2 regions of the Bacillus carboniphilus genome follow, and region 1 is predicted to be linked to the other one. Evidence: riboswitches for the same ligand, from Rfam matches in the RefSeq annotation. Region 1 holds a riboswitch; the other holds the start of a gene.
The links. A riboswitch is a leader RNA that binds a small molecule or an ion and turns the genes downstream of it on or off. The one in region 1 is predicted to bind thiamine pyrophosphate.
Positions count from the first base shown of each region.

Region 1 (8,039 bases):
AAGGTGTGTGTTAATTGATTTATATGTCCCGGTGTAATCATCATATTAACGGTTGTCCCCGCTATTTCAAAACCGTGAACGACATCCTTACTTGTTACGATGAATGTTACTTTTGCTCCTTTAGGAATTTCCACATCACTTGGTAAGAAAGCAAAAGCTTGAGAAACCATCACAAGTTCGTATTCATTTTCACCAACCTTATGTAAACCTGGGTCATTAAATGGAGTAATGTATCGACTTTTTCAGGATCAATCGTTTCATCTTCACTTGGAGGTGTATGTCCTTGCGCAAAAGCACTAATTCCTAATATAAATAGAAATATGACCAATGTTGTAATTCCAAACCCAAGCCAAATCTTTTCATACTTATACATATGCATCTTTTGTCATCCCCTCTCTACTCTATGTTCTTGTTACAAATAGATAATAAACACCTAACCACGATATAATAATCACAAGACCTACAAACAGTACAGAAATAAAAGCACCTTTTAATTCAGGTTCATTTTGACTTTCTACTTTCACTTGTCTTTGTGTTTCCTTTTGTGGAACTACTCCATTTGTCATACGTCATCCACCTTTCAAAACAAGATTGTACTACCAGTTTATAGCACTATGACCTAACTTAAATGTGATTATCATCACACAATCACCTAAATAAATGTGAAATAAATGTGAAAACTAGAAAGGCGGAAGCGCACGTTTAGCGACGAATGATAAGGAACGTCAACTAAGTGTAGTCACGTCCTGTGACAAACGTTGACGCTAGCCCGTCCTGGGCATCGCACGTCCTGTGGCTAACGTTGATGCTAAAAATAAAGCCTAAGCGTACAGGTAACGACAGAACAATTTTTCACAAAAAAAGCACCCTCATGTTGGATGCTTCATTTTAGTTGAATTTAGATTCTACAAATCTCAATAGGACAACCTTCACAATGGCATATTTTTTTTAACTCCTCTAGATCTAAAATCGTAATTTTTCCAGTATTCACTTCAATTAATCCATCTTCTTTCAATGTCTTTAACATTCTATTGACCGTTTCTCTTGTGGCACCGATCAAATTGGCTAATTCTAGATTCGTAAATTTCTTTTTAATAAAGACCTTGTTGTCTTTTTTTTCACCATAAGTATTCCCAATTCGAATAAGGGTAGAGGCAAGGGCACCGTTTTTCCCGTAAAACATTAAATCACGTAACTTCAATTGGGTAAAACGTTGCATATAGCCCATCCATTTCATAAATTCAACTGCCACATCACCATTTTGCCAAATTAACACTTCTAAATCTTGTTGCTGTATGACGCCAATCTCACAATCTTCAGCTGCAATTGCATTAAAAGACGTTAGTTTCTCTTCTGTATGGTCAAATTCACCAAATAAATCGCCAACACGAAAGACATAAAACGTGAGGTCTTTTCCGTCATCCGTCATTTTAGTTAAATTGACCGTTCCTTTTTTGACAAAATAGATTTTGTCTGCTTCGTCGCCTTCCCAATAAATATTAGAGCCTTGTTTAAATTCATGCTCATACATATAGTCCCCCAGTTTTTCCAAGGTACTAGTTGATAACAAGGTGGTATTTCTTGTATTTGAAGCTTTTTCACAAATCGGGCATATTTCCATAATTTATCCCTCTTTTTTAAAAATTAGTCGTTGTGATTAATGTAACAGATTAACAAATTTATATAAGCTATATTGACAACAAGACATAGAATAAAAGGAGGCGTTCCACATGCTTTCAGGCGTTATTATCGCTGATCGACCTCTTGACATAAATTTATTACTATCAGAAAATGCTAAAGGAAAAATAATTGATCTCTACATTGAAACCATGACCTCTATTTGCGATGAAATCATCATAGTATGCCCAAACCCCATGCAAATCGTTGGCCATGTACCTTCAAATGTACGCCTTATTACAGCTTACTATAAAAACGCCTCACCTTTAGGTAGTATTCATGCGGCATTAAGCTTATCCAAAAAGCCCTACGTTTGGTTAGTAAGAGCAAGTCAGAGCGAGCCTTCATGCGTCATTGCCTTAAACAAGCTTCAAAAATTGCAAGAAAAACAAGTCACACCGTCCATAAATAAAATTTCTTTTCCTATAGTATGGCCTGTAACTTTGAAGCATACGTTAGAAAACCATTTAAAAAAATATCAACGCTATATTCAATAGTTGCCTTATAAATACTTAACTACTGCTACAATAAGTAAAACCCAAGCCGCTAAGAAGGATATTCCTCCTATAGGTGTAATCGCTCCTAAAACCTTTATTTGTGTAACACTTAACACATATAAGCTTCCAGAAAACAAGATAATTCCGATAAACATCAGCCATCCTGCTGATGTTAAGGAAGTTACTTGTGAAACCTTACCACTTACAAGAGCGACGACAAACAAGCCCATTGCATGAAACATTTGATATTGAACAGCTTTTTCCCATGTGTTCAAATACTTATCTGGAATTTTCCCTTCAAGTCCATGTGCCCCAAATGCGCCTAATGCTACAGCTAAGAAGGCATTAATTGCTCCTAATATTAAAAAAAAGTTCATTCTCTTTATCCCCACTTTTTTATTTAATCTTACCGCAATATGATGTTAAATCCAATCCCTTCTCATATATTTACATCTATTCACTACCAAATATTTATTGAACATCGTTTACAAGATAGTGTACATTTGTTTAAAATGGAGAGAACTTTTTGTATTCTCAAAAAGGGGGATGACCTTTTTGAGATTTTATTTTTTAAAGATAAGAATGTATAAACTTTGTCCTTTATAAGAAGGTGCTAACATTGCTGTCTAGCTCCAGCGCCTAACCACTCGAGGTCATAAGTCACGTAGAACAAAAGATAAAGAACACCTTTCTTTTCTCCGCGCCTTATGCTTGTCGTGGCTGAGCAAGGCGCTTGCGCTTTTCTTATAGAATGCACTCATGTATAAACAATCTCTTATAGAGTAAAACAATATGGAGGTGGAAAAATTGATAGATATTTTACTAATTTTACTTTTGCAACTTGTTTTTGTTCCTATTTACACATTAAGGACCATTTTCCTTGTAAAAAACGTAACCATTCTTGCTGCACTTTTAGGTGTAGTAGAAATGCTCATCTATGTGTTCGGCCTTTCGCTTGTTTTTAGTGACGACGCAAGTGTCTTGTCTATGATTGTGTACGCAGTTGGGTTTGGCCTAGGAATTCCTTTAGGGACAAAAATCGAAGAAAAGTTAGCGATTGGCTATATCAATGTTACAATTAATACAATGGATCGAAACCAAGAACTTATCGACACCTTAAGGAGTAATGGCTTTGGTGTAACGATTTATGTTGGCGAAGGTCGAGATAGTAGTCGCATTAGGATGGATATCCTAACAAAAAGAAATAAGGAAAGTAAGTTAATCGATATGATCGAGCAGTTTGAACCGAGAGCCTTTATTATCTCCTATGAACCAAGAACCTTTAAAGGTGGCTTCATATTAGAACGTATGAAAAAATCAAATCGAGGGAAGGCAAAGAAAAAGAGCGAATAACATAGGAGGTAGCACCCTTTTGATTTGGGTTTTAGTTATTATTTATCTTATCATTTTCTTAATTACATGGTTAGTTGAAAAATTAATCAAGAAAAGATTTGACTTAAGCAAAAAAAGAAAATACAACAAACGATTTAGTAGGGAACAATTTTCTACTGAAATGAAGATATTAAGTATTTGGAGCATTTGTGTACTCCTTGCGAGCACGACCATCGATAGTATTAGCAGGAAACCGTTACTTCCCATTCCCATGTATTTATTAATTGCAATTTTCTTCAGTATACTCAGCACTTATCGAGGGTTAATGGTCAAAAAGCATGCGCCAAGTTCAAAAGAGTATTACCTTGATTTTGCAGCAGCTATTTGGGTTCCAATTGGAACCATCTTGTTAGCAACTACTACGCAATGGATTCTGGGCTAAGAACGAAATGGATTCCTCATCGAAGGAATCCATTTCCTTTAAAAATCAAATATAGAATCATTGCTTGAATTTTCGGATGGTGTCACAGTCTCTTTTGGCTTTGCTCCCATCATTTTGGCTAATTGTTGCTCACTTGAGGTGTGAACCTGCTCGGATTGACTATTTTCTAATATGACATTACATAACGACCGAATCGTCATGATATGAGATTGTATATCTTTTTCTGATTGTCTTGCTTTTGTTAACTCTTTCTCCATCTCATTTAAAATACTTGAAACGGATATGTTCATTTTTTTCACCTTCTTACTTCATTTTTAAGCATCCATTTCTAGTTTTTTGATGTCCTCTCTTTCACCAAAAACGAAAATTATATCCTTTTCCTTTAAAACAAGTTCAGCCGAAGGATTATGTAAGACTTTCTCTCCTTTTTGAACCGCTAAAATCGTAACTCCATATTGATCTCTTATTTTATTTTCAGCTATGCTCTTATTAATAAATGAACTCTGATGAGATAAAATAAGTTCCTCAATATCTAATTTTGTTCGATTGTTAACGAATATCGTTTCGACATATTCCGCACTTTTCGGTTTTAAGATCGACATGGCCATTCTTCTCCCGCTTATCGATGTCGGGTTAATTACCACGTCTGCTCCAGCTCTTTTGAGTTTGTTTTCAGATTCCAAATAAGCCGCTCTCGCCACAATATGGAGGTCTTGATTGAACTCTTTAGCTGATAAAGAAACAAAAACGTTATCTGCATCCGTCGGAAGTGTTGCAATTAAGCCTGTTGCCCGTTCAATACCTGCCCTAACTAACACTTCATTAATTCTAGCATCACCGTTCACATACAAAATGTCTTCATCCATTGTTTCCAAAACGTCTTGATTGTTTTCAATAACAACAACTGATTGATTTTCGATATGTAACTGATTATACACCTGTCTTCCAACTCGACCAAATCCACATACAATAATGTGACCTTGTAAATGCTCAATTTGACTCACCATTTTTTTTCTCCTTAATGACCGTGATAATTCCCCTTCCAATATGAGCGCTGTTACTGCTCCGATGGCGTAGGTAACAATTCCTATACCCATAGGAATAATAAACAAGGCAAAGATTTTCCCCGCTTCAGTTCGAGGGACGGCGTCACCATATCCTACAGTTAAAACCGTAATAGCTGTCAACCAAAGGGCATCAAAAGTCGAAATTCCTTCCGTCAAATAAAAACCTACTGTTCCAAATATGATGACCGAAAGCATACTTAACGTGGCGTACATCACATGCCGATACCGTTCAATCATAATGCTTCACTCCTCTGAGTACTTACCAGTCAATCGGTGTTTGTCCCGTCTCTTTCAAGTAAGCATTTGCTTTTGAAAATGGATGACTTCCAAAAAAACCACGGCTTGCTGATAACGGACTAGGATGGGGAGATTCTAGAACAAAATGTTTATCTTTATCGATCATTTCCTTTTTGTTTTGTGCATGCTTTCCCCAAAGAACAAAAACAACGGGGGAGTTCTTTTGATCTATTAACTTAATCACTTCATCCGTAAACCTTTCCCATCCTTTATTTCGGTGAGAATAAGGTTCTCCTTCTCTTACGGTTAAAACCGTATTTAATAAAAAGACTCCTTGCTCTGCCCAGTTCAATAAGCATCCATCCTTAGGAAAGGGGATTCCTAAATCATTTTCTCTCTCCTTGAAAATACTTCGTAATGAAGGAGGAAGCTTTATCCCTTTTTTCACAGAAAAGCTAAGACCATGAGCTTGATTCGGTTGATGGTAAGGATCCTGTCCTAAAATCACCACCTTTACCTTCTCGAGTGGGGTTGCTTTAAAAGCTGTAAAAACCTCATCCTTTTGAGGGTAAATCATTTCCGTTTCATATTCATGCTTAATAAAAGTCATTAATTCTTGATAATAGGGCTCTTCAAGTTGTCGTTTAAGGTGTTGAAACCAATCATTTTCTATTTCTAAAAACATAACAACGTGCTCCTTCCTCTACAACCATCATAAAGGATTTTGGACTCGGCGTCATTTCGAGAAAAAGTCTATTAAACCCAAAAAGCACAACCAAGTAACTCCTGTTACCAGTTAAAAAGATAAGCATTTTTTTCAGTTTATTGAATACTCTTTAAGGAAACCTATCTAAATATCAAAAATCTACCTTTACACTTGTTATTATATCCAATTATGCTATAGTATTGTAAGCAACCAATAAAATTAGGAATCTACTAGGGGAGCTCTGATTGCAAGAGCTGAGAGAAGAACGATGCAAGTTCTTTGACCCTTCGAACCTGATCTGGCTCATACCAGCGTAGGGAAGTAGTGGGGCTTTGTTTATCATGATGACAAAGCTACTATTACATACTTACTGAGAGGATGACGCCCTATGTCATTCTCTTTTTTTGACCCAGATATCCGATTCCAAAAATTAAGGAGGAATTTAGATGTCAAATTGGAGTTATCAATTTCCAAACAGTCAAAAGCAGTATAAAAAAGGAAGCAGAGAAGATATTCAAGTTCCCTTACGGACCATCAGCCAAGAAGATACAGACGGAAGCTTTGGCGTTTCAAAGAATCCACCCGTTGAAGTATATGATACAAGTGGACCATACAGTGATCCTCATTATTCAGTCGATATTGAAAAAGGATTACCTAATCTTCGTTCGAACTGGGTTTTGGAACGTGGAGACGTAGAATCCTATCAAGGACGCAAGATAAAGGCAGTAGACAATGGCTATCAAGAAGGGGATCCGCGTTTCAAACAAGAGACACCTTTTAAAATAAGGAAACCACTCCGAGCAAAAGAAGAACAATCCGTCACACAAATGGCTTATGCCAAAAGAGGAATCGTTACTCCTGAAATGGAATATGTCGCGATCAGAGAAAATATGGACCCTGAGTTCGTTCGAGAAGAAGTCGCCAAAGGAAAAGCCATTATCCCATCAAATATTAATCACCCAGAAAGTGAGCCAATGATTATTGGACGAAACTTTCACGTTAAAATAAATGCAAATATAGGGAATTCTGTTGTATCCTCCTCTATAGAAGAAGAAGTAGAGAAAATGACATGGGCAACGAGATGGGGCGCTGACACACTTATGGATTTATCTACAGGAAAGGATATCCATACCACAAGGGAATGGATCATTCGAAACTGCCCTGTTCCTGTAGGAACCGTTCCTATTTATCAAGCATTAGAGAAAGTAAACGGGATCGCCGAAGACTTAACATGGGACGTTTACCGTGATACGTTAATTGAACAAGCAGAACAGGGAGTCGATTACTTCACAATCCATGCAGGTGTCCTCCTTCGATACATTCCAATGACAGCAAAAAGAACGACAGGGATTGTATCAAGAGGGGGCTCGATTCTTGCCCAATGGTGTCTCGCTCATCACAAAGAAAATTTCATCTATACGCACTTTGAAGACATATGTAAAATCTTAAAGAAATACGATATCTCCGTTTCATTAGGGGATGGGCTCCGTCCTGGCTCCATCGCAGATGCCAATGATGAGGCTCAATTTGCTGAGTTGAGACGCTTGGAGAGCTGACCAAAATTGCCTGGAAGCACGATGTTCAAGTAATGATCGAAGGTCCTGGTCATGTTCCCATGCACCAAATCAAAGAAAATATGGATAAACAGTTAGAAATATGTGATGAAGCTCCGTTTTACACGTTAGGGCCGCTAACCACCGATATTGCGCCTGGTTATGATCATATTACATCAGCCATTGGTGCTGCTATGATTGGATGGTATGGAACAGCCATGCTCTGTTATGTGACGCCAAAGGAGCATTTAGGACTTCCGAACAAAGAGGATGTCAGAGAAGGAGTGGTTACCTATAAAATTGCTGCCCATGCTGCTGATTTAGCGAAAGGACATCCAGGGGCTCAAAAAAAGAGATAACGCCCTTTCAAAAGCCCGCTTTGAATTTAGATGGCATGATCAATTTAATTTGTCTCTTGATCCAGAAAAGGCCCGTGAGTATCATGATGAAACGTTACCAGCAGAAGGAGCAAAAACAGCCCACTTCTGTTCTATGTGTGGACCTAAATTTTGCTCTATGCGAATCTCT
Region 1 covers NZ_CP129013.1:2,542,055-2,550,093, forward strand. Annotated here, with positions in the region: partial or broken gene LC087_RS12945 (cytochrome c oxidase subunit II) at 1-379, opposite strand, end outside; gene LC087_RS12950 (cytochrome c oxidase subunit 2A) at 402-566, opposite strand; gene LC087_RS12955 (Crp/Fnr family transcriptional regulator) at 899-1,621, opposite strand; gene LC087_RS12960 (glycosyltransferase family protein) at 1,731-2,174, shown strand; gene LC087_RS12965 (DUF423 domain-containing protein) at 2,180-2,551, opposite strand; gene LC087_RS12970 (DUF2179 domain-containing protein) at 2,982-3,527, shown strand; gene LC087_RS12975 (DUF4181 domain-containing protein) at 3,547-3,948, shown strand; gene LC087_RS12980 (DUF5327 family protein) at 3,987-4,238, opposite strand; gene LC087_RS12985 (potassium channel family protein) at 4,263-5,252, opposite strand; gene LC087_RS12990 (uracil-DNA glycosylase) at 5,275-5,937, opposite strand; TPP riboswitch at 6,181-6,295, shown strand; partial or broken gene thiC (phosphomethylpyrimidine synthase ThiC) at 6,405-8,039, shown strand, end outside.

Region 2 (8,039 bases), 1.4 Mb from region 1:
TGTATATAATTTTTAGCAATCTCAGTCGCCTCGACAATCGAAGAACCTTTTGCAAGACACGCAGTTAAAGCTGCTGAAAACGTACAACCAGTTCCATGGGTATGTGGAGTGTTTACACGCTCCCCTTCAAAGTAATGAAACTCTTCTCCATCATATAAAAGGTCCACTACTTTTTGGTCATTTGAATCATGCCCACCTTTTATGATGACATTTTTAGCTCCTAAGTTATGAAGAGCTTTCGCAGCTTTCTTCCGATCATCTAAACGTTCAATTTTCATTCCAACTAACGCTTCAGCTTCAGGTATATTTGGGGTAATGACGCAAGCTTGAGGAATAAGCTTTTCTTTCATGCTCCTTACAGCAGTTGACTGCAAAAGAGGTTGTCCTCCTTTAGCAATCATCACGGGATCAATCACTAGTTGCGTTATTTTGTGTTCTTTCACTTTTGTGGAGACTAATTCTATTACTTCTTCATTAAAAAGCATACCCGTTTTAACCGCATCAGGGCGCAAATCTGTTGCAACGGCATCAATTTGTTTAGAGATTCCTTCTAAAGCGAGAGGATAAATCCCCTGAACACCTGTTGTATTTTGGGCCGTAACAGCCGTAATGGCAGTCATTCCAAATACGTGAAACTGTTGAAATGTTTTTATGTCTGCTTGTATTCCAGCTCCCCCACCAGAATCTGATCCTGCTATTGTTAACACTTTTTTTATTTCATTCATCCCTGTAATATCCCCATTTCCTCTTATTCATTTTAATCTGTTCAACCAATCCATTTATGATAAAACGTTTTCGCTTCGTGTATATTTTTTGTCCCATGAATTAAAGCTCTTCCATCTTGAAATAAAACAATTCGATACGTATCGGTGGAAAATGATAACAAATAATCATTGATAATAAGCTTATGAACATGAGGTTTAATCCTTTTGGCTATTGTTTGTAAAGGAAGGGGATTTGACCGAATCTGTACAGTATCTCTTCCACAAAGAACCGCTGTTTTCGATGTTTGCTCACCTTGTAAATATGGATAAGTTGGCGTTCTTCCACACGTTTCACAATGTTCATCCTTAAACGAATCAAAATGCATGGATGTATTTTGATTTGACCATAAATCAAAGGAAGTAATCGTGGAATCAATACGCTCTCCCACCATCCATTTCAATGCTAAAGTCGCTTGATGAGCTGCAACCACTTGGACGACTGGGCTAATGACACCTCTCGTCTCACAGGTAACTCCCTGCAAAGGGAGTTCTTTTAACAAGCAATGCAAACAAGGAGTCTTTCCTGGAATTATAGCAAACGTCATCCCATAACTGCCTACGCACCCTCCATAAATCCATGGAATCTCTTTTTTAATAGCTAAATCGTTTATTAGAAATCTAGTTTCAAAATTATCGGTTCCATCTATAATCAAATCAACATGACTGACTAGTTTTTCTGCGTTATGAGCCGAAAAATCATCGACAACCCCAGTAATTTTGACATGGCTATTAATTTGACTTAAACGTTTTTCAGCAGCAATAGCTTTAGGAAGATGGTCCTCAACATCTCGTTCACTATACAACTGTTGACGTTGAAGATTTGAGTAATCCACGTAATCTCGGTCAATAATCGTTATTTCCTTTACTCCTGCACGAACGAGCATTTCAGCATTTGCACTTCCTAATGCCCCAGCACCGACAAGTAAAATTCGTGTCGAGCTAATTTGGTTTTGACCTATTTCTCCAATAGGATCAAATAACATTTGTCTAGAATAACGCTCCATTATGAAGTGAACATCCCTTCTGAAGGACTACTTGGACGAGCATAGGTTTTCTTTTCGATACGACCAGCTTCGAAGCTTAATCTTCCAGCTTCAATGGCTAATTTCATCGCCTTAGCCATTTGCACAGGATTCTTTGCTCCAGCTACAGCAGTGTTCAAAAGTACACCATCAGCTCCTAATTCCATGGCAAGTGCGGCATCAGAAGCAGATCCGATACCTGCATCTACGATAACGGGAACGCTCGCTTGGTCAATAATGAATTGTAAGTTTAATGGATTTATAATCCCTTGGCCCGAACCAATAGGAGAAGCTCCTGGCATTATGGCATGAACACCTAATTCCTCTAGCCTTCTCGCTAAAACAACATCATCGTATATGTACGGTAAAACAATAAATCCTTCATCTAATAGAATTTCAGATGCTTTTACCGTTTCAATTGGATCAGGTAACAACGTTTTATCACAGCCAATCACTTCCACTTTAATCATATCGCAAAGCCCTGAAGCTTTAGCTAAGCGCGCAATTCGAACGGCTTCTTCTGCCGTTTTAGCTCCTGCTGTATTTGGAAGCAACGTATATTTATTCAAATCTAACTTTTCTAGTAGGTTAGGCTGTGACTTTTCAAAAATATCCATTCTTCTTACGGCAAATGTTAATATTTCTGTTTTGGATTCTGTTACAGCTTGATATTGTGTTTCAAAATCGGGGTATTTCCCTGTCCCTAATAATAACCTTGAATGGAATTGTTTATTTTCTATTTTTAATATTTTCATCCTCCTCCTACGAAATGAACGATTTCTATTCGGTCACCATCAACAATTGGTTGCTGTGAATATTTTTCTTTACTTACAACTTGTTCATTCTGTTCCACAATGGCTATTTTTTCGCTTATATCATAATGTTGCAGAAGCTTACTTATTGTTAAATTGTCTTCTGAAATTTCGACCTCTTGCCCATTTAGCAATAGTTTCATCATGTAATCGCCTCCTTCTTAAAACGTTCAATGGAAAATTCCTTCTTAAATTGATCAAACTCACCTGTTTTATTTACTATCATTTCTTTCATGAGTCTCCCTGTCATTGGGGCAAGTAATATCCCATTGCGATAATGGCCTGTAGCAAAATACACATGATCATGGTCAGGGTGTTTTCCAATAATCGGTTTATGATCCTTTGTATCCGGCCTTATTCCATACCAACTATTGATTAATGTTGCAGAGGTCAATTCTGGTATAAGGTTATACGCTTTTGATAACAACTGTTGAACAGAATGAGTAGAACAGCCATCTGTCCAATCTCCCGCTTTTGACGAAGCTCCAATAATCATTCTGCCGTCCCGTTTAGGCACAATATAACAATCCTCATAAAATAGTGTATTCGTACATAGCTTTCTCTTCGGCATTACGGATAAGCATTCCCCTTTTACAGGATGCATTACATTTGATAACCCTAACTTCTCAAAGAAAAAACCGCTCCAAACTCCAGATGCGATCACAACTTGCTTCGTCTGAAAAATTCCCTTATCTGTATGAATTTCAACGTAATCTTCAACTGGTTTTACATCCATTACAGTTGTTTCATCAAAAGTTACGGCACCTAGTTGATAAGCTCCGCGTCTAAAGGCGAAAAGAAGATTTACCGGGGAAACATGACCATCGTTTGGCATAAATACTCCACCATGTATACTCTCTGATATACATGGTTCACGACGGTTGATTTCCTTATAATCATGCCAAGCAATCTCAGAATACTCTTGCACCCAATCCTTTAAAGGAATCCCTTTCTTGCTCCTGTAACGATAAACGATACATCCCCGTTTGGACATGTTCAATATCAATACCTGTTTCTTCATATAATTCTTCTGATAAGAGCGGGAGTAAATCTCGACTTTCTCGACAAAAGTCATAAAAAAGATCTTGCTCTTCATTTTCCGTATGGACACCTAACATTCCAGCAGCTGCATTGGTTGCTTGTGATTGAAGTTGACCGTTATCAAATACTACAACTTTAAGCCCTTCTTTAGCTAGTTGATAGGCAATCGACTGACCGATGATTCCTCCACCAATCACACCTAAATCAAAATTCAATGAAGTTCCCCCTCTTCCTTTCAAAAGTAAAATGGCGGAAACAGGATCGATACTTGAAAAAATAAAGGACCTTACGGCAACTCCAGCCACTTTCTTTTGATTAATTTTTGGAATAGATTGATGATCAATCCCACCTATCGCAAATATAGGGACGGTACTTATTTGAACAATTTCTTCTAAAGACTGATTCCCTTTTCCCTTCTTTCCTGGCTTACAGGATGTTTTAAACACATTCCCATAATATAAATAATCAATCTTTTCATTTAGTCGATTCCTTGCCTCTTCTTTACTATGTACTGAGACCCCTATTGTAAAATTTGGATTTATTTTTTTTGCTTCTTCAACCTGATAACTATTTATAGGTAAATGAATTTGATTAATTCCAAATTCCATTGCAATATTGAGACGGTGATTAATAATCAACTTCTCTTTCTGCACACCTCTCTCTAACAGCATATTAAGTAAAGTTCTCCATTGTTGATCTGATTTCTTTTTCTCCCTAATTTGAATCCCATCTACTTTTTGGCTAATGTCTTCTATTTTCTTTGCCAATTGGGAAACAGGAAGACGATCATCAGTTATCGCGTGTATAAGCATATTGGCTTGACTCACTATCCTTTATTATGAGTTGTTTGTCAAAAACATAAAAAAACCACTCTCTGAAAAAAGAAAGTGGTTTTGTAAACGCTACATAAAGAAACGTACACAAACCACTTCCCTACGCTGGTATAATCCAGAATCAGGTTCTAAGAGTCTTAAAGTTTCACTTTAATCTCAGCCTTTTATATGTACATTATCGTACTTTTTCCTAAAGGCTCCCCTAGCAGTTTTATTTATGATTAGTTTAATAGTATCATGAATGATCAATTTTTCAAGCAATCAGTTTACGAACTCAAGCTCTACCTTTAATTCATCTACATATTCCCGTGAACCAGTGACAATTAATCGATCTCCAGCTTTTAACTCTGTGTCACCATGAGGAACAATCGAATCATTCCCTCTAAAAATCCTGACAAAAATAATGTCTCCTGTAAAAGGGAAGTTTCTTAAGTAAATTCCATCGTAATTATAATTATTCATGTTAATTTGATAAAGCGTTGTTTCTTCATTTTGAAGAATTCTCATCACACTTGGCGCTTCAATAAGAGCTCTTAAAAGGGTCTTAGTTGATAACAATACAGAGAACACATCTATATCATGCTCTTTTAAGGAATCAGCTAAGCTTGGAGAAGCCACACTTGCGATTACTCGTTTTACTCTATTTGTTTCTTTCGCATATATGGCAATCTCTGCATTTCGATCTTCATCGCCAGTCGCAACTACTAAAATATCAGCTTTAAATATATTTAATTCTTTTAACGTAGCTAAAGAATAATCGGATAGCTCCTCAATTTTAAACACGGATTCCACAATTTTTTTATCTATTTTATCTTGACGTGTATGGAAAACCGTTGTTTCAAAAATGTTTTTATTGAGCTCTCTTGTAACAGGTAAAGTCATCTGGTTTGCACCAATGAAGACAACCTTTTGGCGAGCCTCCGTTACCTCTTGTTGTGGGAATATCTTCTTAAATCCGATCGGTGATATAACACTTGATATGACAGCAACTAAAATAAGTGCACCAGACATATTTTCATCAATGACATTTATTCTTTCTCCAATCGTCGCCGCTGCAATCACAAGTGATAAGGTTCGACGTCAACAAAAATCCTGCTGCAATGGTTGTTCGATTATCATACCATCTGCGAATAAAATATACAGGAACTATTTTTGACAGAAATAAAGCTAATAACAGCAAAGGAATTAAGGTAAGCATTTTTGGTTCAGATAACAAACTCCAAACATCCACTCTACGCCCACCATCACAAAAAAGATCGGGATTAAAAAGCCATATCCAAACGAATCTAATTTTTGAACTAACTCTTGATTTGGAGATAACAACGAGACTAATACTCCCGCTAAAAATGCACCAAGTATGTTTTCTGCCCCTACACTTTCTGAAATTCCTACTAACAAAATTATTAGGGTGAAAACAGCTCGTGTACCAATTTGAATGGTTCCCTTAGACATGGACTCTACAAATGAACGATTTTGGAATTTTTTCCCTACAAGGAACAATACAATTCCTGCACCAAACAAAACAAGTAACAGCCAAGTATTGTTATCTCCACCTCCATAAATGGATACAAAAACAGCTAATAAGATCATTGTCGCTAAATCTGCAATAACTGCAACAAGTAAAATAATTTGCCCTATGTTGGTTTTCATAATGTGTTCACTTTTTAAGGTTGGAACAACAACCCCTAAAGAGATCGTGGAAATGATTAATGTCATTAAAAACCCATTATCGATATAACCGGTCCATACAAATAAGTATGATAAAAATAAAGAAATGATAAAGATCCCTACGAAAACAATGGATGCTACTAAAAATGCGTTCGGTGTATCTTTACCATTTGGCAACTTTTCTCGTTGTTTACCTTTTTTCGCAAAGGCGGTAAAATCAATCTCCAAACCACTTAAAAACATTAAGAATATAAACCCTAGCGTGGAGAGAGTTTCAAGCCATGTATCAGGATGAACAATATTAAAACCACTTTTCCCAATAATTAATCCCATAATTAATTCAGCTACCACGACTGGGATAATATTTAATTTCAGCCGATGAAGTATAAGCGGTGTTAAAAATGCAATTATAACAACAATAACAAGTGATGTAACAGAAGCTTGACCGTGTTCCATTCACTTACCTCCTTCTCAAAAAAACGTTCATTTGTTATGTAAAAGGTGTGAAATCCATTTCACTACATTAAAACTGAAAGTAAAATTTCGTTCACCACCTCAATTTATTTTAAATACTTTCATAACATCCTCTGTATGAATATACAATATTGCAATTATAGTAGCAATTGATTTATAAAAAAAGTTGCTAAACCAAAATAAATAATGATACTAATGATATCATTAATAGTTGTAATAAATGGTCCTGAAGCAACCGCTGGATCCACTTTAAAACGATGCATGATCATTGGCACAACAGACCCTGCAATTGTAGCCACTATTAAAGTAAGGAAAATAGAAGTTCCAACTAAAATTCCTAAATAGAAGGAATCTTGCCATAAGAAGATCACAAGAGTCACTACAATACCACAAACTCCCCCCAGTAATAAACCCGGTACCAGCCTCTTTCATAAACAATTTCCAAAAGCTATCCCTTTGCTCATCTCCTATCGTAATTCTCCTGACAGCAACAGCTAATGATTGAGTTCCTGTATTTCCTGCCATCCCGGCAATTAGTGGAATAAATACCGCTAGCATAGCAACTGATTCTAACGTCTCTTCAAATTGACCAATAATACTCGCATTAAACATTCCAAGAAAAAGTAGTATGATTAGCCAAGGTAACCTTTTTCTCGCAGCAACCCAAGCACTTTTGTCATAGGCGTCAACATCAGGAACACCCGCTAATTTTGAATAATCCTCTGAAGCCTCTTCTTCTATAACATCAATTATGTCATCAACTGTTATAATTCCTAAAAGATGCTGCTGAAAATCCACAACTGGAAAAGCTAAAAAGTCATAATCCTTCATTTTTCTGGCTACTTCTTCTTGATCGTCAGCAACGGATACATAATAAACCCTGTCACTCATAATATCAACAATCATCGTTTCATCATCATAAACGATTAAGTCTCTCAATGATATAACACCTACAAGCTTTTCCTCTTCATCTACGACGTACACATAATAAATGGTTTCAGCTTTCGGTGCTTCATTACGTAGTATTTGCATGGCAGAACGAACCGTTTGATTAGAATGAATGGCAATATATTCAGTTGTCATAATACTACCTGCGGTAAATTCCTCATAATGCAGAAGTTCACGAATCTCTTTTGCCGATTCATCTTGCATGAGTGATAAATAACTGGCTACCTGGTCTTTATCAAGCTCATTTAAGACATCAACTGCATCATCCGTATACATGCTAGAAATCATCGCAACAGCAAAATGAGGATCCATCTCTTCTAAATATAGTTTATATGGGTTTTCATCCTCTTCAATATTTTGAAAAATATCCGCCATTTCTTCTGGGGATAAATAATGATATAGACGAATTCTATCACTTTTTATGAGTTTTAAGAAAAATTTTGCTTGGTCATAAGAATGGAGTTGTATAAACTCTTC
Region 2 covers NZ_CP129013.1:325,858-333,896, reverse strand. Annotated here, with positions in the region: gene thiD (bifunctional hydroxymethylpyrimidine kinase/phosphomethylpyrimidine kinase) at 1-725, opposite strand, end outside; gene LC087_RS01705 (ThiF family adenylyltransferase) at 767-1,771, opposite strand; gene LC087_RS01700 (thiazole synthase) at 1,768-2,541, opposite strand; gene thiS (sulfur carrier protein ThiS) at 2,538-2,744, opposite strand; gene LC087_RS01690 (FAD-dependent oxidoreductase) at 2,741-3,526, opposite strand; gene LC087_RS01685 (FAD-dependent oxidoreductase) at 3,510-4,451, opposite strand; TPP riboswitch at 4,553-4,686, opposite strand; gene LC087_RS19530 (potassium channel family protein) at 4,734-5,534, opposite strand; partial or broken gene LC087_RS19525 (cation:proton antiporter) at 5,491-6,596, opposite strand; partial or broken gene mgtE (magnesium transporter) at 6,752-8,039, opposite strand, start outside.
Region 2: linked by a shared signal. The riboswitch ahead of LC087_RS01685 (FAD-dependent oxidoreductase) and the one ahead of thiC (phosphomethylpyrimidine synthase ThiC) in region 1 are both predicted to bind thiamine pyrophosphate.